DNA from 2 places in the Pseudomonas sp. GG8 genome. Region 1 is predicted to be linked to the other one. Evidence: predicted binding sites of a transcription regulator. Region 1 holds the regulator's gene; the other holds the start of a gene.
The links. The regulator sigma-54, encoded in region 1, starts transcription at its own class of promoters, with help from an activator protein. The targets are predictions, from matches to a motif close to ANTGGCATNNANNTTGCTNT.
Positions count from the first base shown of each region.

Region 1 (10,551 bases):
GAGTTGACTCAGCTCAAGGGGGCATTCCGTTTCGACAACGCCAAGGGCTTGAGCGGCAGCGGCATACGCGCTCAAGCGTTTGAGCGGCCGATCACCGCGCAGATTTATGCGGAAGGAAAACCGGGGGCGATCACCACCCGAGTCGTCGCCAATGGTCAGGTTGCACTGAAGAAACTCACCGATTGGCTCGGCGATACTCAGCCGTTGCCGGTGTCCGGTGACTTGCCGTACCAGGTGCAGATCACCCTTGACGGGGCCGACAGTCAACTGCGGGTCAACTCAAACCTAAAAGGTTTGGCTGTCGATCTTCCTGCACCCTTTGGCAAAACGGCTGATGACGTGCGAGAGAGCGAGTTTCGCATGACCTTGCGCGGCGCTGACCGGCGTTATTGGGCCACTTACGATGCTTTGGCCAATCTGGCATTCGTGGCGCCAGGCGGCAATATCGCAGAAGGCCGGGGCGAGCTTTTTCTCGGCACGGACGCTGCGGTTCTGCCTGACCCTAAAGGTTTAAGAGTGCGCGGGGCACTGTCCGAGTTGGACATTGCGCCATGGAAAACCATCGTCGAACGCTACGCTGGTAATGATCCCGGGGGCAGCGCCAAGCAGTTACTGCGTAGCGCAAACCTGCAGATTGGAAAATTGAATGCGCTGGGCACCACGCTTGATCAGGTCGATGTCCAGCTCAATCGAAAAGACGCCTCCTGGTCTTTGGCGGTCGACAGCGCCTTGCTCAAGGGCACGGCCAGCCTGCCCGATGCAAAAGCCGCCCCTATTGGCATTGACCTTCTCTACGTGCGTTTGCCTGCGCCTGATCCCAATGCAGCGGCGGTAGAGAATGGCAAGGACCCACTGGTCGATGTCGATCCACGGCAGATTCCGGCGATGGATATCAAGGTCTCTCAGTTGTTCCAGGGTGATCAGTTGATCGGAGCGTGGTCGCTCAAAACCAGGCCAACCGCTGCGGGCGTGCGGCTTTCCGATTTGAGTATGGGGCTCAAGGGGATGTTGTTACAGGGCGACGGTGGCTGGGAAGGCGCGCCGGGATCGACCAGCAGCTGGTACAAGGGCCGTGTCGGCGGCAAGAATATTGCGGATGTACTGAAGGCTTGGGGTTTTGCACCCACCGTGACCAGCGATACGTTCGAGCTGAACGCCGACGGCCGTTGGCCCGGTTCGCCTGCCTGGATTGGGATCAAGCGCTACTCGGGCAGCCTGGATGCCACGTTGCGCTCCGGCCAGTTCGTTGAAGTGGAGGGGGGCGCCCAAGCCCTGAGGGTGTTCGGTCTGCTCAACTTCAACTCCATAGGTCGTCGTTTGCGCCTGGACTTCTCGGACTTGCTTGGCAAGGGCTTGAGTTACGACCGGGTCAAAGGGCTGCTGGTCTCCAGTGATGGGGTGTACGTGACCCGTAACCCGATCACCCTGACCGGACCGTCGAGCAATATTGAACTTGAGGGCACGCTGGACATGGTCAACGACCGGGTCGATGCCAAGCTACTGGTGACATTGCCGGTGACCAATAACTTGCCGATTGCGGCGTTACTCGTCGGCGCGCCGGCCATTGGTGGGGCCTTGTTCCTGGTCGACAAACTGCTGGGTGACCGCGTGGCGCGATTCGCCAGTGTGCAGTACCGCGTTGAAGGCCCTTGGAAAGAGCCGAAGATCACGTTCGACAAACCCTTTGAAAAACCTCAATAGCGCGCCATGGAGTACAGTGGTGGCACGTCTTGTCCGGAGCGCGCCATGTCTTTTGCTGTAGTTCAAATGGTCAGCCAGAGCGATGTCCTGGTCAATCTGACTCACGCTCGCCGCCTGCTTGAACAGGCTGCCGAGTCTGGAGCGCGCCTGGCGGTGCTCCCGGAAAATTTTGCCGCCATGGGCCGTCGCGACGTTGCCGATATCGGTCGCGCCGAGGCTCAAGGCCAGGGTCCGATCCTGCCATGGTTGAAACTGGCCGCTCGCGACCTCAAATTATGGATAGTGGCTGGCACGTTACCGCTACCACCGGCTGATCGGCCGCGGGGTAAAGTCACCGCGTGTTCATTGCTGATCGATGAACACGGCGAGCAAGTGGCACGCTATGACAAACTGCATTTGTTCGATGTGGACGTTGCCGACAACCGTGGGCGTTATCGGGAGTCGGATGATTACGCCCATGGTGACAATGTGGTGGTCGCCGATACGCCGGTGGGGCGCCTGGGTTTGAGCGTGTGTTACGACCTGCGCTTCCCTGAGTTGTATAGCGCGCTGCGTGAAGCGGGTGCGCAATTGATCACTGCACCGTCGGCCTTCACTGCTGTCACCGGTGCCGCGCATTGGGACATCCTGATCCGGGCGCGTGCGATAGAGACCCAGTGCTATGTGCTGGCGGCGGCGCAAGGGGGACTGCACCCCGGTCCAAGGGAAACCTACGGGCATGCTGCGATCATCGACCCTTGGGGGCGCGTACTGGCTGAGCAGGCCCAGGGCGAAGCGGTGCTGCTGGCCGAACGTGATAGCGATGAACAGGCGTCCATACGGGCGCGGATGCCGGTGTCTGATCACCGGCGATTTTTTTCGCGGGACGCATTGCGGCCTGCGCACACCTCGGAGTGAATATGAGCGACTTGTCCTCTGTCAGCGAACACCTTTTAGCGCCTGGCGGCCTGAGCCTCGACAGCTTGCAGTCGGTACTGGGCGAGCTGGCTGGCCCAGGGATCGATGCGGCTGACCTGTATTTCCAGGGGCAGATTTCCGAGTCCTGGTCGTTGGAAGACGGCATCGTCAAGGAAGGCAGTTTCAACCTCGATCAGGGCGTCGGTGTACGGGCGCAATCGGGTGAGAAAACCGGATTTGCCTACAGCAATGCGATTACCCCTGAGGCACTGAGCCTTGCCGCACGTGCTGCGCGTTCGATTTCCCGCGCCGGGCAGGAAGGTCAGGTGCAAGCATTCACCACGCAGGACGTGGCCCAGTTGTATGCGCCGGACAACCCTCTGGACGTGATGACGCGCGCGGAAAAGGTCGAACTGCTCAAGCGCATCGACGTTGCCACGCGAGCATTGGATGCACGTATTCAGCAGGTCACGGTCAGCATGGCCGGGGTTTGGGAGCGGATTCTGATCGCGTCCACCGATGGCAGCCTGGCGGCGGATGTGCGTCCGTTGGTGCGTTTTAATGTCAGCGTCATCGTCGAGCAGAATGGCAGACGCGAACGAGGTGGCCATGGCGGTGGCGGGCGTACCGATTACCGGTACTTCCTCACGGATGACCGTGCCATGGGTTATGCCCGTGAAGCGTTGCGTCAGGCACTGGTGAATCTTGAAGCGATCCCCGCACCTGCTGGCACGTTGCCGGTGGTGCTCGGTTCCGGTTGGTCCGGCGTACTGCTGCACGAAGCGGTTGGCCATGGTCTGGAAGGCGATTTCAACCGCAAAGGCAGCTCGGCATATAGCGGGCGAATGGGTGAAATGGTGGCGTCCAAGCTGTGCACTATCGTCGATGATGGCACGCTGGCCGGTCGTCGAGGCTCGTTGACGGTGGACGATGAAGGCACGCCGACCCACTGCACCACGCTGATCGAAAACGGCGTGCTCAAGGGTTACATGCAGGACAAGCTCAACGCTCGGTTGATGGGCGTGGCACGTACCGGTAACGGTCGTCGCGAGTCCTATGCGCACCTGCCAATGCCCCGCATGACCAACACTTACATGCTGGCCGGGCAAAGCGACCCGGAGGAAATCATCGCGTCGGTGAAGAGGGGTATCTACTGCGCCAACCTCGGCGGCGGTCAGGTTGATATCACCAGCGGCAAATTCGTGTTTTCGACCAGTGAGGCCTATTTGATCGAAGACGGTAAAATCACTGCGCCAGTCAAAGGTGCGACCTTGATCGGTAATGGGCCTGAAGCCATGAGTCGAGTGTCGATGGTCGGTAACGACCTGGCGTTGGACAGCGGCGTGGGCACCTGCGGCAAAGACGGTCAGTCAGTGCCAGTAGGTGTCGGTCAGCCGACCTTGAAGATCGATGCGATCACGGTAGGCGGTACGGGGTCCTGAAAGACTGCGCCGAATGAATCGCAGGGTGCGACTCATTCGGTGCTTGAACACTAGCGCAGGCCGCGCTTTATGTCGTCCAGGTCGCGGATGTACTTGAACAGTTTGCGGCTGGCGGCAGGTGGCTTGCTTTGGGCAAGTTCATGCTGGGCCTGGCGTATAAGCGAACGCAGTTGCTGACGATCTGCTTCCGGATAGTCGCCGACAAACTTCTCGAGTACGTCGTCGGTGCCTGTGATCAAGCGATCACGCCAGCGTTCCAGACCGTGAAAACGTTCGTTGTATTGGCGAGTGGAGGCATCAAGTTGATCAAGCAACACCAAAATGGCGTCCAGGTCTTGATCGCGCATCAGCTTGCCGATGAACAGGATATGCCGTTTACGCGCAATGTTTGCGGTGTGCTTGGGCGCTTCGGCCAAGGCCCGGCGCAGCGCGTCGGTCAAGGGCAGTTTCGCCAGCAAGTCAGGCTTGAGTGTTGTCAGGCGCTCGCCAAGGTCAACCAGAGCATGAAGCTCGCGTTTGACCTGAGTTTTGCTTTTACCCTCATCGAGGGAGTCGTCGTAAGAATCAACCATGGGGGCAGTCCGCTAATAAACGCCGCCATGATAACCAGTCAGGGGCCACTTGTCCGGCCCGGTCGGTATTCGGCTTGTGCCGAAAGCAGAATTTGATGGAGAAAGTCATGAGTACAGCTCAAAGCGTAGGCCCGCAAGCCTTGCCTGCACTGCAAGAACAGGTCGAGCAAATCATTGCCGAAGCCAAGCGTCAGGGCGCAAGCGCCTGTGAAGTGGCGGTGTCCCTGGAGCAGGGCTTGTCGACCACGGTTCGCCAGCGTGAAGTGGAAACTGTCGAGTTCAATCGCGATCAGGGCTTTGGTATCACCTTGTATGTCGGTCAGCGCAAAGGCTCGGCCAGTACCTCCGCCAGTGGCGCTGACGCTATTCGCGAAACCGTAGCGGCGGCGTTGGCGATTGCCAAACACACCTCCGAAGATGAATGCTCCGGCCTCGCCGACGCTGCGCTGATGGCTAAAGAACAGCCAGACTTTGATCTATTCCACGCGTGGGATATCACCCCGGAACAAGCCATTGAGCGTGCCTTGATCTGTGAGGCGGCGGCGTTCGATGCCGACAGCCGGATCAAAAATGCCGACGGCACCACGCTCAACACCCATCAAGGGTGTCGCGTGTATGGCAATAGCCACGGTTTTGTTGGCGGCTCTGCCTCGACACGCCACAGCTTGAGCTGCGTGATGATCGCCGAGGGCGAAGGGCAGATGCAGCGCGACTACTGGTACGACGTGAGTCGCCAGGGCGAGTTGTTGGCGGACGCACAAAGCATTGGCCGTCGCGCGGCACAGCGTGCGGCCAGCCGCTTGGGTGCGCGCCCGGTACCGACGTGTGAAGTTCCGGTGTTGTTCGCTGCGGAATTGGCGGGCAGCTTGTTTGGCCATCTTTTGTCCGCCATTTCCGGCGGCAATCTGTATCGCAAATCATCCTTTCTGGAAGGAGCGATGGGGCAGCGCCTGTTTCCTGAATGGCTGACTCTCGACGAACGGCCGCACCTGATGCGCGCCATGGGGAGCTCGGCGTTCGACGGTGATGGCTTGGCAACCTATGCCAAACCATTTGTGGAGAATGGCGATTTAGTGTCCTACGTTCTGGGTACTTACTCAGGCCGCAAGCTAGGTTTGCCGAGTACAGCCAACTCAGGCGGCGTGCATAACCTGTTCGTCACCCACGGTGTGGAAGATCAGGCAGCGCTGCTGCGCCGCATGGGTCGCGGCTTGCTGGTCACTGAGTTGATGGGCAGTGGTTTGAATATGGTCACCGGCGACTACTCTCGTGGAGCGGCAGGCTTTTGGGTCGAGAACGGCGAAATCCAGTTCCCGGTTCAGGAAGTCACCATCGCCGGCAACCTGCGCGACATGTTCAAACAAATCGTCGCCGTCGGCAGCGATCTCGAACTGCGCAGCAATATCCGCACAGGCTCTGTGTTGATCGAGCGCATGACGGTTGCGGGTAGCTGATCTGCATTAAAAAAGGCGCTTCATGCTCGCTGCACGAAGCGCCTTAATCTTAATGTACGAGCGGCCTCAATACGCGGCACTGTCACACAGTAAACTCGGTCGAGGTAGGCGCTGACTTGTCTGCGAATAAGCCCGGCACGGGCTTCCGGCAGGTTTGGGTTTGACCCGGGGTCTACAGATTTACGAAAGCTCACCTCTCGTATTCCAATCACATAGATTTTTTTAATAGCTCCAGGCCTGCCCGCGAATGAGTCAATGCGGTCCGTCGCCTGCTGTCACTCGCCTTCATCAAACCGATTGTTGATCAGCTCAATCAAGTCTTCGAGTGCTGCCTGTTCGTCTTCGCCTTCAGTATGCAGGTGGATATCGGTGCCTTTTCCTGCTGCCAGCATCATCACGGCCATGATGCTTTTGCCGTCGACCATGCTGTCGGGCGCGCGACCTACTCTGATCTGGCAGGGGAATCTTCCGGCGACGCCGACGAATTTAGCGGCGGCGCGCGCGTGCAAGCCAAGCTTGTTGATGATAGTGATTTGACGAACGGGCATCGCGATGAGGGTCCTTTCAGCTGAGGTCGCGGTGGCGGACCTGAACGTTCTTGAGGGATTGTTGCAAGACCTGACCCAGGCGCTCGGTCAGGTAGACAGAGCGGTGGTGCCCGCCGGTGCAGCCAATGGCAATAGTCACGTAGGCGCGGTTGCTGGCTGCAAAGCGTGGCAACCATTTGTTCAGGTACGCGTAGATGTCCTGGAACATCTCTTCTACATCCGGCTGTGCCGCCAAATAATCGGCTACGGGCTGGTCGAGCCCGGACAGTTCGCGCAACTCCGGCTTCCAGTAGGGATTGGGCAGGCAGCGCACATCGAATACCAGATCAGCATCTACTGGCATGCCACGTTTGAAACCAAACGACTCAACCAGAAACGCGGTGCCTGGCTCCGGCTTGTTCAGCAGGCGCAGTTTGAGCATGTCACGTAGTTGATAGAGGTTCAGGTGCGTGGTGTTGATTTTCAGATCGGCCAGATCGATGATCGGCCCAAGCAGGTTGCTCTCGTCACGTATCGCTTCGGCAAGCGAGCGGTTGGTGCTGCTCAGGGGGTGGCGACGACGGGTTTCAGAGAATCGTTTTAGCAGGGTCTCTTCATCGGCGTCGAGGTACAGCACATCGCATTGGATGTGGCGGCTGCGGACCTCTTCCAGTAATTCGGGAAAACGCGACAGATGGCTCGGCAGATTGCGCGCGTCGATGGACACGGCGACCAGCGGCTGAGCCAGTTCGGTATGAATCAGGGCACGTTCAGCCAGCTCCGGGAGCAGGCCTGCAGGCAGGTTGTCGATGCAATAGAAGCCGTTGTCTTCCAGTACATCCAGTGCTGTGCTCTTGCCGGAGCCGGATCGGCCGCTGACGATGATCATGCGCATCATTAATGGCCGTTCTGCACGTCCAGCACCACTTGATAAAGCGCTTCATCGCTTTGGGCGCTGCGTAGGCGGTCGCGCACATCGGCGCGGTCGAGCATGCTGGCTATCTGGCGCAGCAGCTCCAGGTGTTCGTCGGTGGCGGCTTCCGGGACTAGAAGGACAAAAAGCAGGTCTACAGGCCTGCCGTCGATGGCGTCAAAATCTACGGGGGTGTCGAGGTGCAGGAGGGCGCTGATGGGCATTGGGCAGCCCGCCAGCCGGCAATGCGGGATGGCGATGCCATTGCCGAAACCGGTCGAGCCGAGTTTTTCGCGGGCAATAAGGCTCGTGAGTACCAAGTCCGAATCAAGCTCCGTTTCACGGCCGATCAGTTTGGCAACTTGCTCAAGAACATTTTTTTTACTGCTGCTCGGCACGTTCACGAGTGAACGGCCGGCAGTCAGGATATTTTCAAGTCGGATCATGGGTTGTGGGTGTTAGCGAGCAGTCGCACCTTTCAGGATGTTCTGCTGCTTTTCCTTATGCTTGAGCAATTGTCGGTCCAGCTTGTCAGTGAGTAGGTCGATTGCCGCATACATGTCGTCATGTTCTGCGTTAGCGACCACCTCTCCACCGTGGATGTGCAGTGTGGCTTCGATTTTCTGTTTCAGTTTCTCGACTGCCATCGTTACCTGCACATTGGTAATCTTGTCAAAGTGCCCTTCGAGCTTCTTGAATTTGAGCTCGATGTATTCGCGCAGGGGCTTGGTCACTTCCAATTGGTGTCCACTGATGTTGACTTGCATACAGCGTCTCCTTCGTTGCCAGTACATAAAGAGGCAGGCTTGAATGCCTACCACTGGAACGCTACGGCGTACGGCCACCCTTACATCAATCGCTTGCGTTCGCTTGAAGGTGCTATCCCAAGTGATTCGCGGTATTTAGCGACCGTGCGCCGAGCTACCTGAATGCCTTGTGCCTCCAGTAAACCAGCGATCTTGCTGTCACTCAACGGCTTTTTCTGATTTTCCGCAGCTACCAGTTTTTTGATGATCGCGCGAATGGCCGTGGACGAACACTCTCCGCCCTCTGAGGTGCTTACGTGACTGGAAAAGAAATATTTCAGTTCGTAAATACCGCGCGGGGTATGCATGAATTTTTGCGTGGTCACACGTGAAATCGTCGATTCGTGCATGCCTACCGCTTCGGCGATGTCATGCAGAACCAAGGGTTTCATGGCTTCGTCGCCATACTCAAGAAAGCCGCGCTGGTGCTCGACGATCTGCGTGGCCACTTTCATCAGCGTTTCGTTGCGGCTCTGCAGGCTCTTGATGAACCAGCGTGCCTCTTGCAACTGATTGCGCATGAAGGTGTTGTCAGCGCTGGTGTCGGCCCTGCGGACGAACCCTGCGTATTGGGGGTTGACCCGCAGACGGGGCACGGACTCTTGATTGAGCTCTACCAGCCAGCGCTCGTTGTCTTTGCGCACGATCACGTCGGGCACAACGTATTCGGCCTCGCTCGACTCGATCTGCGAGCCTGGGCGCGGGTTGAGGCTCTGCACCAGTTCAATGACCTGGCGCAGTTCGTCTTCCTTGAGCTTCATGCGCCGCATCAGCTGAGCGTAGTCGCGGCTGCCAAGCAGGTCGATGAAGTCTCCGACCAAGCGTTGTGCCTCGGCCAGCCAGCGAGTCTTCGCGGGGAGCTGACGCAATTGCAGTGACAGGCATTCGCTCAGGTTGCGAGCGCCGATACCCGCGGGTTCGAATTGCTGGATACGGTGCAGTACTGCTTCGATTTCATCCAGTTCGACATCCATTTCCGGGTCGAAGGCATCGAGGATTTCCTCAAGCGACTCGTCCAGGTAGCCCTGATTGTTGATGCAGTCGATCAGCGTGACGGCGATCAACCGATCAGTATCGGACATGGGGGCCAGATTCAATTGCCACAACAGATGGCTTTGCAGGCTCTCGCCGGCCGATGTGCGAGTGGTGAAGTCCCATTCGTCATCGTCGTTGTTGCTGCTGGGCAGGCTGCTGGCACTGGTCTGATACACGTCATCCCAAGCGGTATCAACGGGCAGCTCGTTGGGGATGCGGTCGTTCCAGTCGCCTTCTTCCAGGTTGTCCACCGTCGGGGCGGGCTCCTGGTAGGTAGGTTCCTGTACGTCAGGATTGGGTTTCTCTATGTTGTCGGCCAACGGATCGGCATTGTCGAAGTCGTCGCCTTCTTCCTGGCGTTCCAGCATAGGGTTCGACTCCAACGCTTCCTGGATTTCCTGTTGAAGGTCCAGGGTCGACAATTGGAGGAGGCGGATGGCCTGTTGCAGCTGCGGTGTCATCGTCAGCTGCTGGCCCATTCTCAGGACTAGCGATGGTTTCATGGCAGGGGCTTAACACCTTATTTCGCCGGCGCACATGCGCCATCCACTACAGGGCGCCGAAGCGCCAACTTAAGCAAATTATATGCCTGAAACCTAAGTGTTTGCCTAGAGCGTGATGACAATTAATGTTCTTGTCAGCACTGCACCCTAGCGTCCGTCGCCGATGAAGAGCGAAACACCGCAGAGCTTACAGGCGGAACTCATGGCCGAGGTAAACCTCTTTAACCAGTTGGTTAGCCAGAATGGTTTCTGAATCACCCTCAGCGATCAGTTGCCCGTCGTTGACGATGTAAGCGGTTTCACAAATATCCAGGGTGTCACGTACGTTGTGATCGGTGATCAGTACGCCGATGCCCTTGGCTTTCAAGTGATAAATGATTTGCTTGATATCGCCGACGGAAATGGGGTCGACACCGGCAAACGGTTCATCGAGCAAGATGAATTTTGGCGAAGTCGCCAGGGCGCGAGCGATTTCCACACGACGGCGTTCACCGCCGGACAGGCTCATGCCCAGGTTGTCGCGTATGTGGCTGATGTGGAACTCCTGCAGCAGGCTTTCCAGCTCCTTGCGACGCGCTGTACGGTCGAGTTCCTTGCGGGTCTCGAGGATCGCCATGATGTTATCGGCAACCGACAGTTTGCGAAAAATCGAGGCTTCCTGCGGCAGATAGCCGATCCCGGCGCGTGCGCGACCGTGCATG
Region 1 covers NZ_JBRIIP010000001.1:305,167-315,717, forward strand. The annotation lists gene ACVBEG_RS01535 (YhdP family protein) at 1-1,701, shown strand, start outside; gene ACVBEG_RS01540 (carbon-nitrogen hydrolase family protein) at 1,747-2,598, shown strand; gene tldD (metalloprotease TldD) at 2,601-4,040, shown strand; gene yjgA (ribosome biogenesis factor YjgA) at 4,091-4,612, opposite strand; gene pmbA (metalloprotease PmbA) at 4,720-6,066, shown strand; gene ACVBEG_RS01560 (HPr family phosphocarrier protein) at 6,342-6,614, opposite strand; gene rapZ (RNase adapter RapZ) at 6,631-7,488, opposite strand; gene ptsN (PTS IIA-like nitrogen regulatory protein PtsN) at 7,491-7,952, opposite strand; gene hpf (ribosome hibernation-promoting factor, HPF/YfiA family) at 7,965-8,273, opposite strand; gene ACVBEG_RS01580 (RNA polymerase factor sigma-54) at 8,354-9,850, opposite strand; gene lptB (LPS export ABC transporter ATP-binding protein) at 10,038-10,551, opposite strand, start outside.

Region 2 (10,551 bases), 1.2 Mb from region 1:
TCGTGATTGCCCCCGGTCTGCCGCCGATTCCCGAGGTCCATGCGCTGGATCTGAGCGCGCTACTGCTGATTGGTGAGCAGATCATCATCGGTGCAATGCTGGGCTTGTCCCTGCAATTGTTTTTTCAGGCGTTCGTTATCGCCGGGCAGATTGTTGCGACGCAAATGGGCATGAGCTTCGCGTCGATGGTTGACCCGACCAACGGTGTATCAGTGGCGGTGGTCGGGCAGTTTTTTACCATGCTGGTGACCTTGCTGTTTCTGGCTATGAATGGCCATTTGGTGGTCTTCGAAGTACTGGTGGAGAGCTTTACCACGTTGCCTGTCGGCAGTGGGCTGGATCTCACGCACATTTGGGAACTGGTTGGTCGTATGGGCTGGGTATTGGGTGCCGGCTTGCTGCTGGTCTTGCCGGCCGTTACTGCGTTGCTGGTGGTGAACGTTGCATTTGGGGTCATGACGCGTGCTGCGCCGCAGTTGAATATCTTCTCAATTGGCTTTCCGCTTACGTTGGTGCTGGGCATGGTGATTCTGTGGATCACTCTCGGCGATATTCTCAATCAGTATCAACCGCTGGCGGTGGAAGCCTTGCAGTTGCTACGCAGTCTGGTCAGGGCCCGCTGAGATGGCTGAGAACGAGAATGGCCAGGACAAAACAGAAGACCCCACGTCCAAACGGCTCAAGGAATCGCGTGACAAGGGTGAGACGGCCCGCTCCAAAGAACTGAATACACTGGTCATCATGATGGCGGGTGCAGGCGGATTGCTGGCGTTTGGTGGCCAGCTGGCGGAAATGATGCTCGGGTTGATGCGGGTCAATTTCACGCTTTCGCGTGAAGTGATCATGGATGACCATTATATGGGCTTGTATTTTCTCAACGCCGGCAAAGCGGCGCTGGTTGCCATCCAGCCGCTGATGCTGATCATGGTTCTGGCGGCGCTCATCGGCCCCATCTCGCTGGGAGGCTGGCTGTTTTCTACTGACACGATGGTGCCCAAGTTCAGTCGAATGAATCCGCTTTCCGGGATCAAGCGCATGTTTTCCGTTCAGGCATTGGTCGAGCTGGTCAAAGCGTTTGCCAAGTTTTTCATCATCCTGATGGTGGCGTTGGTGGTGCTGTCCAAGGACCGGGGGGATCTGGTCTCCATCGCCCATGAGCCATTGGAGTTGGCGATCGTCCACAGTGTGCAGGTGGTGGGCTGGAGTGCGTTATGGATGGCGTGTGGGTTGATCATTATCGCTGCGGTGGATGTACCGTTTCAGCTCTGGGAAAGCCATAAAAAGCTGTTGATGACGAAGCAGGAGGTGCGTGACGAGCACCGAGACAGTGATGGGCGGCCAGAGGTCAAACAGCGGATTCGTCAGTTGCAGCGTGAAATGTCACAGCGACGAATGATGGCGAAGATCCCTGATGCCGACGTGATCATCACCAACCCGACGCACTTTGCCGTGGCGCTCAAATATGATCCAGAGCAAGGTGGGGCGCCGATGTTGCTGGCCAAGGGCAGTGATTTTCTGGCGTTGAAGATTCGGGAAATCGGCGCCGAGCACAACATACTCCTCCTTGAATCACCGGCTTTGGCGCGTTCGATTTATTACTCCACCGATCTGGATCAGGAAATTCCTGCTGGCCTGTACCTCGCAGTAGCGCAGGTATTGGCATACGTCTATCAAATCCGCCAGCATCGCGCAGGCAAGGGCAAGCGCCCGGACCCATTGGGCGATATGCCTATCCCAGGCGATTTGCGACGTGATTCATGAGCCTGCGTACAAGTTTGCGCAACAAACCCATAGTTGGAAAGCTTCTTGCACTGACCTTGCTACGTCGCTTGATGGCGTCAAAAGTTTGATTTAGCAGGCAGGAAAAGAATTGGTGGATCGCTCTCAATTAATCAACGCTGCACGCAGCAACCTGCTGGGCCTGGGTCGTGGGCAGCTGGGTGTACCGTTGCTGCTGTTGGTCATGTTGGCAATGATGATGTTGCCGATGCCGCCATTCCTGCTCGATGTGTTTTTCACGTTCAACATCGCGCTGTCGATCGTCGTCCTGCTGGTTTGCGTGTACGCCCTGCGGCCACTGGACTTCTCTGTATTCCCCACCATTTTGCTGGTTGCCACGTTGTTGCGGCTGGCGCTGAACGTGGCGTCGACCCGGGTGGTCATGCTTCACGGTCAAGACGGTCACGCTGCCGCCGGTAAGGTGATCCAGGCCTTTGGTGAGGTGGTGATCGGCGGTAATTACGTGGTGGGTATCGTAGTTTTCGCGATTTTGATGATCATCAACTTTGTTGTTGTGACCAAGGGTGCCGGGCGGATTTCCGAAGTAAGTGCCCGCTTTACCCTCGACGCGATGCCCGGCAAGCAGATGGCTATCGACGCAGACCTCAACGCAGGCCTGATCGATCAGCCCCAGGCAAAACATCGTCGACTGGAAGTCGCCCAGGAAGCCGAGTTCTACGGTTCGATGGACGGCGCCAGTAAATTCGTGCGCGGCGATGCGATTGCCGGGCTGCTGATTTTGTTCATCAACCTGATTGGCGGCGTGGCTGTCGGTATTTTCCAGCACAACATGTCCTTTGCCGATGCCGGCAAGGTTTACGCGCTGTTGACCATTGGTGACGGTTTGGTGGCGCAATTGCCATCACTGCTGCTGTCCACCGCCGCGGCAATCATGGTGACCCGTGCGTCCGGCTCGGAAGAGATGGGCAAACAGATCAATCGGCAGATGTTCGCCTCGCCCAAGGCGCTGGCGGTGGCCGCGGGCTTGATGATAGTCATGGGGTTAGTGCCGGGCATGCCCCACTTGTCCTTTATCAGTCTGGGGCTGGTGGCCGCTGGAGTTGCTTATCTGCTTTGGAAAAAGCAGAGCATGGTCAAGGTCAATGCGTTGCAAGAGGTCCAGCGCCAGCAGGATCTCTTGCCTTCGCCAACGCGAGCTCAGGACTCGAAAGAACTGGGTTGGGATGATGTCACAGCCATCGACATGATCGGCCTGGAAGTAGGCTACCGCTTGATTCCGTTGGTGGATCGCAATCAAGGCGGTCAGCTCCTGGCACGGATCAAGGGCGTGCGTAAAAAGCTTTCCCAAGAGTTGGGCTTTTTGATGCCGACCGTGCATATCCGCGACAACCTTGATCTGGCGCCCAGCGCCTATCGTCTGACACTGATGGGCGTCACCCTGGCTGAGGCCGAGATTTACCCTGATCGCGAACTGGCGATCAATCCGGGTCAGGTCTTTGGTACGCTCAACGGGATCACCGCCAAGGACCCAGCGTTCGGTCTGGAGGCAGTGTGGATCGAAGTCAGCCTGCGCAGTCAGGCGCAATCGCTCGGTTACACCGTGGTGGATGCCAGCACAGTGGTGGCGACTCACCTCAATCAGATTCTGTACAAGCATTCTCATGAGCTGATTGGCCATGAAGAAGTGCAGCAATTGATGCAGTTATTGGCCAAAAGCTCGCCCAAACTGGCCGAAGAGCTGGTACCAGGTGTTCTTTCGCTCTCGGCATTGCTCAAGGTGTTGCAGGCGTTGCTGGCTGAACACGTCCCTGTCAGGGATATCCGCAGCATTGCCGAAGCCATCGCTAACGCTGCACCTCGGAGTCAAGATACTGCCGCGCTGGTCGCAGCGGTGCGCGTCGGACTGTGTCGCGCTATCGTCCAAAGCATTGTAGGGGCTGAGCCGGAGCTGCCTGTCATTACCCTTGAGCCAAGATTGGAACAAATATTGCTAAATAGTCTTCAGAAGGCTGGTCAGGGTCAGGAAGAGGGCGTTCTTCTCGAGCCGAGCATGGCTGAAAAGCTCCAGCGTTCGTTGATTGATGCTGCTCAGCGCCAGGAAATGCAGGGGCAGCCAGTGATTTTGTTAGTCGCAGGCCCGGTTCGCGCCATGCTGTCACGATTTGGACGGTTGGCTGTACCGAACATGCATGTTCTGGCGTATCAGGAAATTCCTGACAATAAGCAAGTCACAATCGTCGCGACTGTCGGGCCCAACGGCTGAGGTAGTGAGTCATGCAAGTTAAGCGTTTTTTCGCCGCCGACATGCGTCAAGCCATGAAATTGGTCCGTGATGAATTGGGCGCTGATGCCGCCATCATTGGCAACCGGCGGATTGCCGGTGGTGTAGAGCTGACTGCTGCCCTGGATTACAAACTTTCCGCGCTGGCACCGCGTGTGCCGAACATTGAACTCGAAGACGAACTGCGCAAAACCCAATCTCGCATCGTCTCTGCTCAGGCTGAACTCGGCACCCGTGGCGATAGCGATTCATCGATCAATCGCCAGCTTTATTCCGGCCTGCCGTTGACCGCTGGCGACTCGCACATTGAGCCGACCTTCAGCGAGCCGCCGCGTCCAGCCGCTCCGGCCACTGCCGTTGAGCCCGTCGCTGGGCAGCATGCTTATGAGTCCATGCGTTTTGAGTTGAACGGTCTGCGCGAACTGCTCGAAGTGCAACTCGGTTCGTTGGCCTGGAATCAACTGCAAGGCAGCCGTCCGCAGCAAGCCAACCTGTGGCGTCGCCTGCAACGCATTGGTCTGTCGGGTCCGTTGTCGCGGGACCTGTTGGCGATGATCACCGATATTGAAGAACCCCGTCAGGCGTGGCGCATGTTACTGGCCCACTTGGCGCGGATGATCGTGACGCCCGACGTCGAACCTCTGGAGGAGGGCGGCGTGATCGCCATGGTCGGTCCGGCAGGGATGGGCAAGACCACGACGCTGGCGAAACTGGCAGCACGGTATGTCTTGAAATATGGTCCACAAAATATTGCACTGGTGAGCATGGATAGCTATCGGATTGGCGCCCAGGAACAGCTGAAAACCCTGGGCCGTATTCTCAATGTGCCGGTCACTCATATCGACCCGGGCCAGTCGCTTGGTCAGGCGTTGGAGCCGTTGGTACGCAAGCGCGTGGTCTTGATCGACACCGCCGGCCTGCAGGCGAGCGATCCAGCACTGCGCCTGCAACTGGAAAGCCTCGCCGGTCGTGGTATCAAGGCGCGTAATTATCTGGTGCTGGCAACAACCAGCCAGAAACAGGTTCTGACCGCGGCATACCACAGCTACAAACGTTGCGGTCTAGCCGGCTGCATTCTCACCAAACTGGATGAAACCGCCAGCTTGGGTGAAGTGTTAAGCCTGGCAATCAGTCATGAATTACCGGTGGCCTATCTGACGGATGGGCCACGGATACCGGATGATTTGCACTTGCCGCGCCGGCACCAATTGGTGAGTCGAGCGGTCAGTGTGCAAATGCAGGAAGAGCCGAGCGAGGAAGCTATGGCGGATATGTTCGCGGATCTTTATCACAGCCCGAACAAAAGGGTTGGGTAAAGCAAGACACTGGAATGTACCTACATCATGGTCTGCCTTGCTTTGTTCTCTCAACGAACTCGCAGTCAGTAATGTGGCCTCGGTCTAAGCAACACAAGGTAAAGAAATAACATGGGCAGCATGCATCCCGTACAGGTTATCGCGGTGACCGGTGGCAAAGGTGGCGTCGGCAAGACCAACGTGTCAGTGAACTTATCACTGGCTCTGGCTGAGCTCGGTCGGCGCGTCATGCTGCTGGATGCCGACCTGGGTCTGGCTAATGTCGATGTGTTACTCGGCTTGACCCCCAAACGCACCCTCGCCGACGTTATCGAAGGACGCTGCGAGCTTCGCGATGTGCTGCTTCAGGGGCCGGGCGGGATTCGTATCGTGCCGGCTGCGTCCGGCACCCAAAGCATGGTTCACCTGACGGCAGCACAACATGCCGGTCTGATCCAGGCCTTCAGCGACATCGGCGATAACCTCGATGTACTGGTGATCGACACGGCTGCGGGCATCGGTGAATCGGTCGTCAGCTTCGTGCGCGCGGCCCAGGAAGTATTGCTGGTGGTGTGTGATGAGCCGACCTCGATCACCGATGCTTACGCGCTGATCAAACTGCTCAACCGCGATTACGGGATGAACCGCTTCCGGGTGCTTGCCAACATGGCACAAAGCCCTCAGGAAGGCCGCAATCTGTTCGCCAAGTTGACCAAGGTCACTGACCGCTTCCTGGATGTCGCCCTACAATACGTCGGCGCCGTGCCTTATGACGAATGCGTACGTAAAGCCGTGCAGAAGCAGCGCGCCGTATATGAAGCGTTCCCGCGTTCCAAGTGCTCCCTGGCGTTCAAAGCTATCGCACAGAAAGTTGACACTTGGCCGTTGCCGGCCAACCCGCGCGGGCATCTGGAATTTTTCGTTGAGCGGCTCGTACATCCAGCGAGTGCAGGACCGGTGCTATGACAGCCAGCGGCTATCGCATGTACAGCAAGGTGTCAAAAGACTCCCAGTACGAGCTGATCGAGCGTTATGCGCCGCTGGTTAAACGCATTGCTTATCACCTGCTGGCGCGGTTGCCAGCCAGTGTGCAGGTCGAAGACCTGATCCAGGCTGGCATGATTGGTTTGTTGGAAGTCTCGACTAAATACGACGCCACCAAGGGTGCGAGTTTCGAGACCTATGCCGGGATTCGTATTCGTGGCGCCATGCTCGATGAGGTGCGCAAGGGTGATTGGGCCCCGCGTTCTGTGCATCGCAATACACGCATGGTCAGTGACGCAATTCGGGCAATTGAAGCTAAAACCGGTCGTGACGCTAAAGATCACGAGGTTGCGGCCGAACTCCAATTGAGTCTCGATGATTATTACGGGATTTTGAATGACACCTTGGGCAGTCGGCTATTCAGTTTCGACGATCTGTTGCAGGACGGCGAACATGAAGGGCTGCACGAGGATGGCGCAAGCGCTCACCTTGAGCCGTCGCGCGATCTGGAAGATGAACGCTTCCAGGCTGCGTTAGCAGATGCGATAGCCAATTTGCCAGAGCGCGAGCGACTGGTATTGGCGCTGTACTACGACGAGGAGCTGAACCTTAAGGAAATTGGTGAGGTATTGGGGGTCAGCGAGTCGCGGGTCAGCCAGTTACACAGCCAGTGCGCAGCTCGTTTGCGAGGGCGTTTGGGGGAATGGCGAGCGCGTTGACAGGCAGTGCGTGGCCCTTGGTGGTTTCGCGCTATCTGCAGGCTGGCTGTGCAAAGCGTTGCGTGCGAAGAAAATAGGACTAGGCAGGAGCCGGTCAGTCAGGGTCCTGTAAGACCTGCTGTGCCCGTTTCCCGACCTGTTGATTTACCAAGCTCGTCGTCGTTTTCGTGCAGCCGTTGTGTGCTGCGCCGGTTTTTGATTGAACAGCGTATTCAGGTGCTGAATGCGTTAAAGACTGCTTGGAGGTCGAATTGAACAAGAACATGAAAATCCTCATCGTTGATGACTTCTCAACGATGCGGCGGATCATAAAAAACCTGTTGCGTGACTTGGGGTTTACCAATACGGCTGAGGCGGATGACGGGGTTACCGCGCTGCCGATGCTGCAAAGCGGGAGCTTCGATTTTTTGGTGACTGACTGGAACATGCCTGGCATGTCCGGCATCGATCTGTTACGCCATGTGCGTGCAGATGAACGCCTCAAGCATCTACCGGTGTTGATGGTAACGGCTGAAGCCAAGCGTGATCAGATCATCGAAGCTGCTCAGGCCGGTGTGAACGGTTACGTGGTCAAGCCCTTCACGGCTCAAGTGCTGAAAGAAAAGATCGAAAAGATCTTCGAGCGCGTCAATAGCTGATGTTTGCCGCGAGGGCTCTATGGAGCACACAGATTCGTCATCGGGCGACTTTGAGTCGACCCTGAAAAAACACGCACACGAGTTGGTCGATAGCCTTGAAAAGGGCCGGTTCGGCGACGCTGCGCAACTGATCAATGAGCTTAATAAGGCCCGCGACAGCGGCCTGTATCAGGAAGTCGGCAAACTTACTCGCGAACTGCACAGTGCCATCGTCAATTTTCAGATTGACCCGAACACGCCGCAAGCCGAGGAAGTCTCGCAGATCAATGATGCTACCGAGCGGCTGTCCTATGTGGTCAGGCTGACCGAGGCAGCGGCCAACCGCACGATGGATCTGGTGGAGCTCAGTACACCGCTGGTGGGTGGGCTTGGCACTGAGGCTGCTGCTTTGAGTGTCGATTGGGGACGCTTCATGCGTCGCGAAATCGGCGCCGAAGAATTTCGTGAGCTGGCTCGGCGTGTCGATGGTTTTTTGACGCGCAGCGAAAAGGAAACCCGGGAAGTGTCGGGCCACCTCAACGATATTTTGCTGGCTCAGGATTATCAGGACCTTACCGGTCAGGTCATCAAGCGCGTGACCCAGTTGGTCACGGAAGTCGAAAGCAACCTGCTCAAACTGGTACTGATGGCCAGTCAGGTCGATCGTTTTGCCGGGATCGAACATGACCATCAATCGATACGCGTAGAAAAAGAACAAGAAAAACATCTGTCTCAGGGTGAAGGTCCGCAGATTCATGCCGATAAGCGTGATGACGTTGTGTCCGGACAGGATGATGTTGACGATCTGCTATCCAGCCTGGGCTTCTAGGTCGGTTGATGGTTAATTTTAGGGAGCACCCCAATGAGCTTCGGCGCCGATGAAGAAATCCTTCAGGATTTTCTGGTAGAGGCCGGCGAGATTCTCGAGCTATTGTCCGAGCAGCTGGTCGAGCTGGAAAGCCGACCTGATGATGCGGACTTGCTTAATGCAATTTTTCGCGGTTTTCACACTGTAAAAGGGGGCGCCGGCTTCCTCCAGCTCCATGAGCTGGTGGAGTGCTGCCACATCGCCGAGAACGTCTTCGACATCCTGCGCAAGGGTGAGCGTCGCGTCGACTCGGAGTTGATGGACGTGGTCCTTGAAGCATTGGATGCGGTCAACGGTATGTTCACTGAAGTGCGTGAGCGCACTACCGTGACCCCGGCCACGCCCGAATTGCTGGCTGCATTAGCACGTTTGGCAGCGCCAGCGTCTGCCGATGAGATCGCTGCGGCAGCGCCCGCCAGCGTCGAAGAGCCACCTGCTGAGGCCGCAGGCGACATCACCGATAACGAATTCGAGCAGTTGCTCGATTCGCTCAACGCCGTCAAGGCGCAAGCGGCCGCTTCAGCTGCGGCCCCCGCAGCAGTAGTTGCGATGCCTGCTATTGACCCCAATGCCAGCGACGAGATCAGTGATGCTGAATTTGAATCGCTGCTCGATCAGTTGCACGGGAAAGGCCAGTTCGCCGCCGATGCCGTGCCTGTTCAGGCTGCGCCTGTGGCGACCGCGTCAGCGAGCAATGAGATCACCGACGACGAGTTCGAAGCACTGCTCGATCAGTTGCACGGAAAAGGCTCGTTCGTAGCCGATGCTCTGGAGTCTGGGGTACTGGCTCCAGTGGCCGTCGCCAAGGCGCCTGTCAGTGCTGCGGGCGGCGATCAAATCTCCGATCACGAATTCGAAGCGTTGCTTGATGAGCTGCATGGCAAAGGCAAGTTTGAGCCTGAAGCCGTTGTGGCAGCTGTTGCCCCTGCACCTGTCGTAGCTAAAGCCGCAGTGGTGAAGGCGCCTGCGCCGGCCAAGGCTGTTGCTGCAGCCCCGGCTCCGGCCAAAGCGCCCGTACCGGAGAAGCACGCGGCGTCTGAAGCTGAAACCACGGTGCGGGTCGACACCGCACGCCTCGACGAAATCATGAACATGGTCGGCGAGTTGGTGTTGGTGCGGAACCGCCTGGTTCGTCTGGGTCTCAACAGTGGCGACGAAGCCATGTCCAAGGCGGTGTCGAACCTTGACGTGGTCACGGCTGATCTGCAGACCGCGGTGATGAAAACCCGCATGCAGCCGATCAAGAAAGTCTTTGGCCGCTTCCCACGACTGGTTCGCGACCTTGCACGCCAGCTGAAGAAAGAGATCAATCTGGAGCTGGTCGGCGAAGAAACCGACCTGGACAAGAACCTGGTCGAGGCCTTGGCCGACCCGCTGGTCCACTTGGTGCGCAACGCTGTCGACCACGGCATCGAAACCCCGGAAGAACGCGAAGCATCCGGGAAAGCCCGATGCGGTCGGGTAATTCTGGCGGCTGAGCAGGAGGGTGACCATATCCTGTTGTCGATTTCCGATGACGGCAAGGGCATGGACGCCAACGTGTTACGTGCCATCGCCGTGAAACGCGGGGTGATGGACAAGGACGCTGCGGATCGCTTGAGCGAAACCGATTGCTACAACCTGATCTTCGCGCCGGGCTTCTCGACCAAAACCGAGATTTCCGACGTATCTGGGCGCGGCGTGGGCATGGACGTGGTGAAAACCAAAATTGCCCAACTCAATGGCTCGATCAATATTTACTCGACCAAGGGCCAGGGTTCGAAGATCGTCATCAAGGTGCCGTTGACCCTGGCGATCATGCCGACCCTGATGGTGATGCTTGGCAATCAGGCTTTTGCCTTCCCGCTGGTCAACGTAAACGAGATTTTCCACCTCGACCTGTCGCGGACCAACGTTGTCGACGGCCAGGAAGTGGTCATCGTGCGCGACAAGGCTTTGCCTCTGTTCTATCTCAAGCGTTGGCTGGTGGCCAAGGCCGCTCACGAGGAGCAGCACGAAGGTCATGTGGTGATCCTGTCGGTCGGCACCCAGCGTATCGGTTTTGTCG
Region 2 covers NZ_JBRIIP010000001.1:1,500,852-1,511,402, forward strand. The annotation lists gene fliR (flagellar biosynthetic protein FliR) at 1-623, shown strand, start outside; gene flhB (flagellar biosynthesis protein FlhB) at 625-1,761, shown strand; gene flhA (flagellar biosynthesis protein FlhA) at 1,874-4,003, shown strand; gene flhF (flagellar biosynthesis protein FlhF) at 4,015-5,337, shown strand; gene fleN (flagellar synthesis regulator FleN) at 5,449-6,282, shown strand; gene fliA (RNA polymerase sigma factor FliA) at 6,279-7,019, shown strand; gene ACVBEG_RS07390 (chemotaxis response regulator CheY) at 7,283-7,657, shown strand; gene ACVBEG_RS07395 (protein phosphatase CheZ) at 7,677-8,465, shown strand; gene ACVBEG_RS07400 (chemotaxis protein CheA) at 8,499-10,551, shown strand, end outside.
Region 2: a site for sigma-54 is predicted at 1,794-1,813, ahead of flhA (flagellar biosynthesis protein FlhA). Genes of this name have one in related genera too.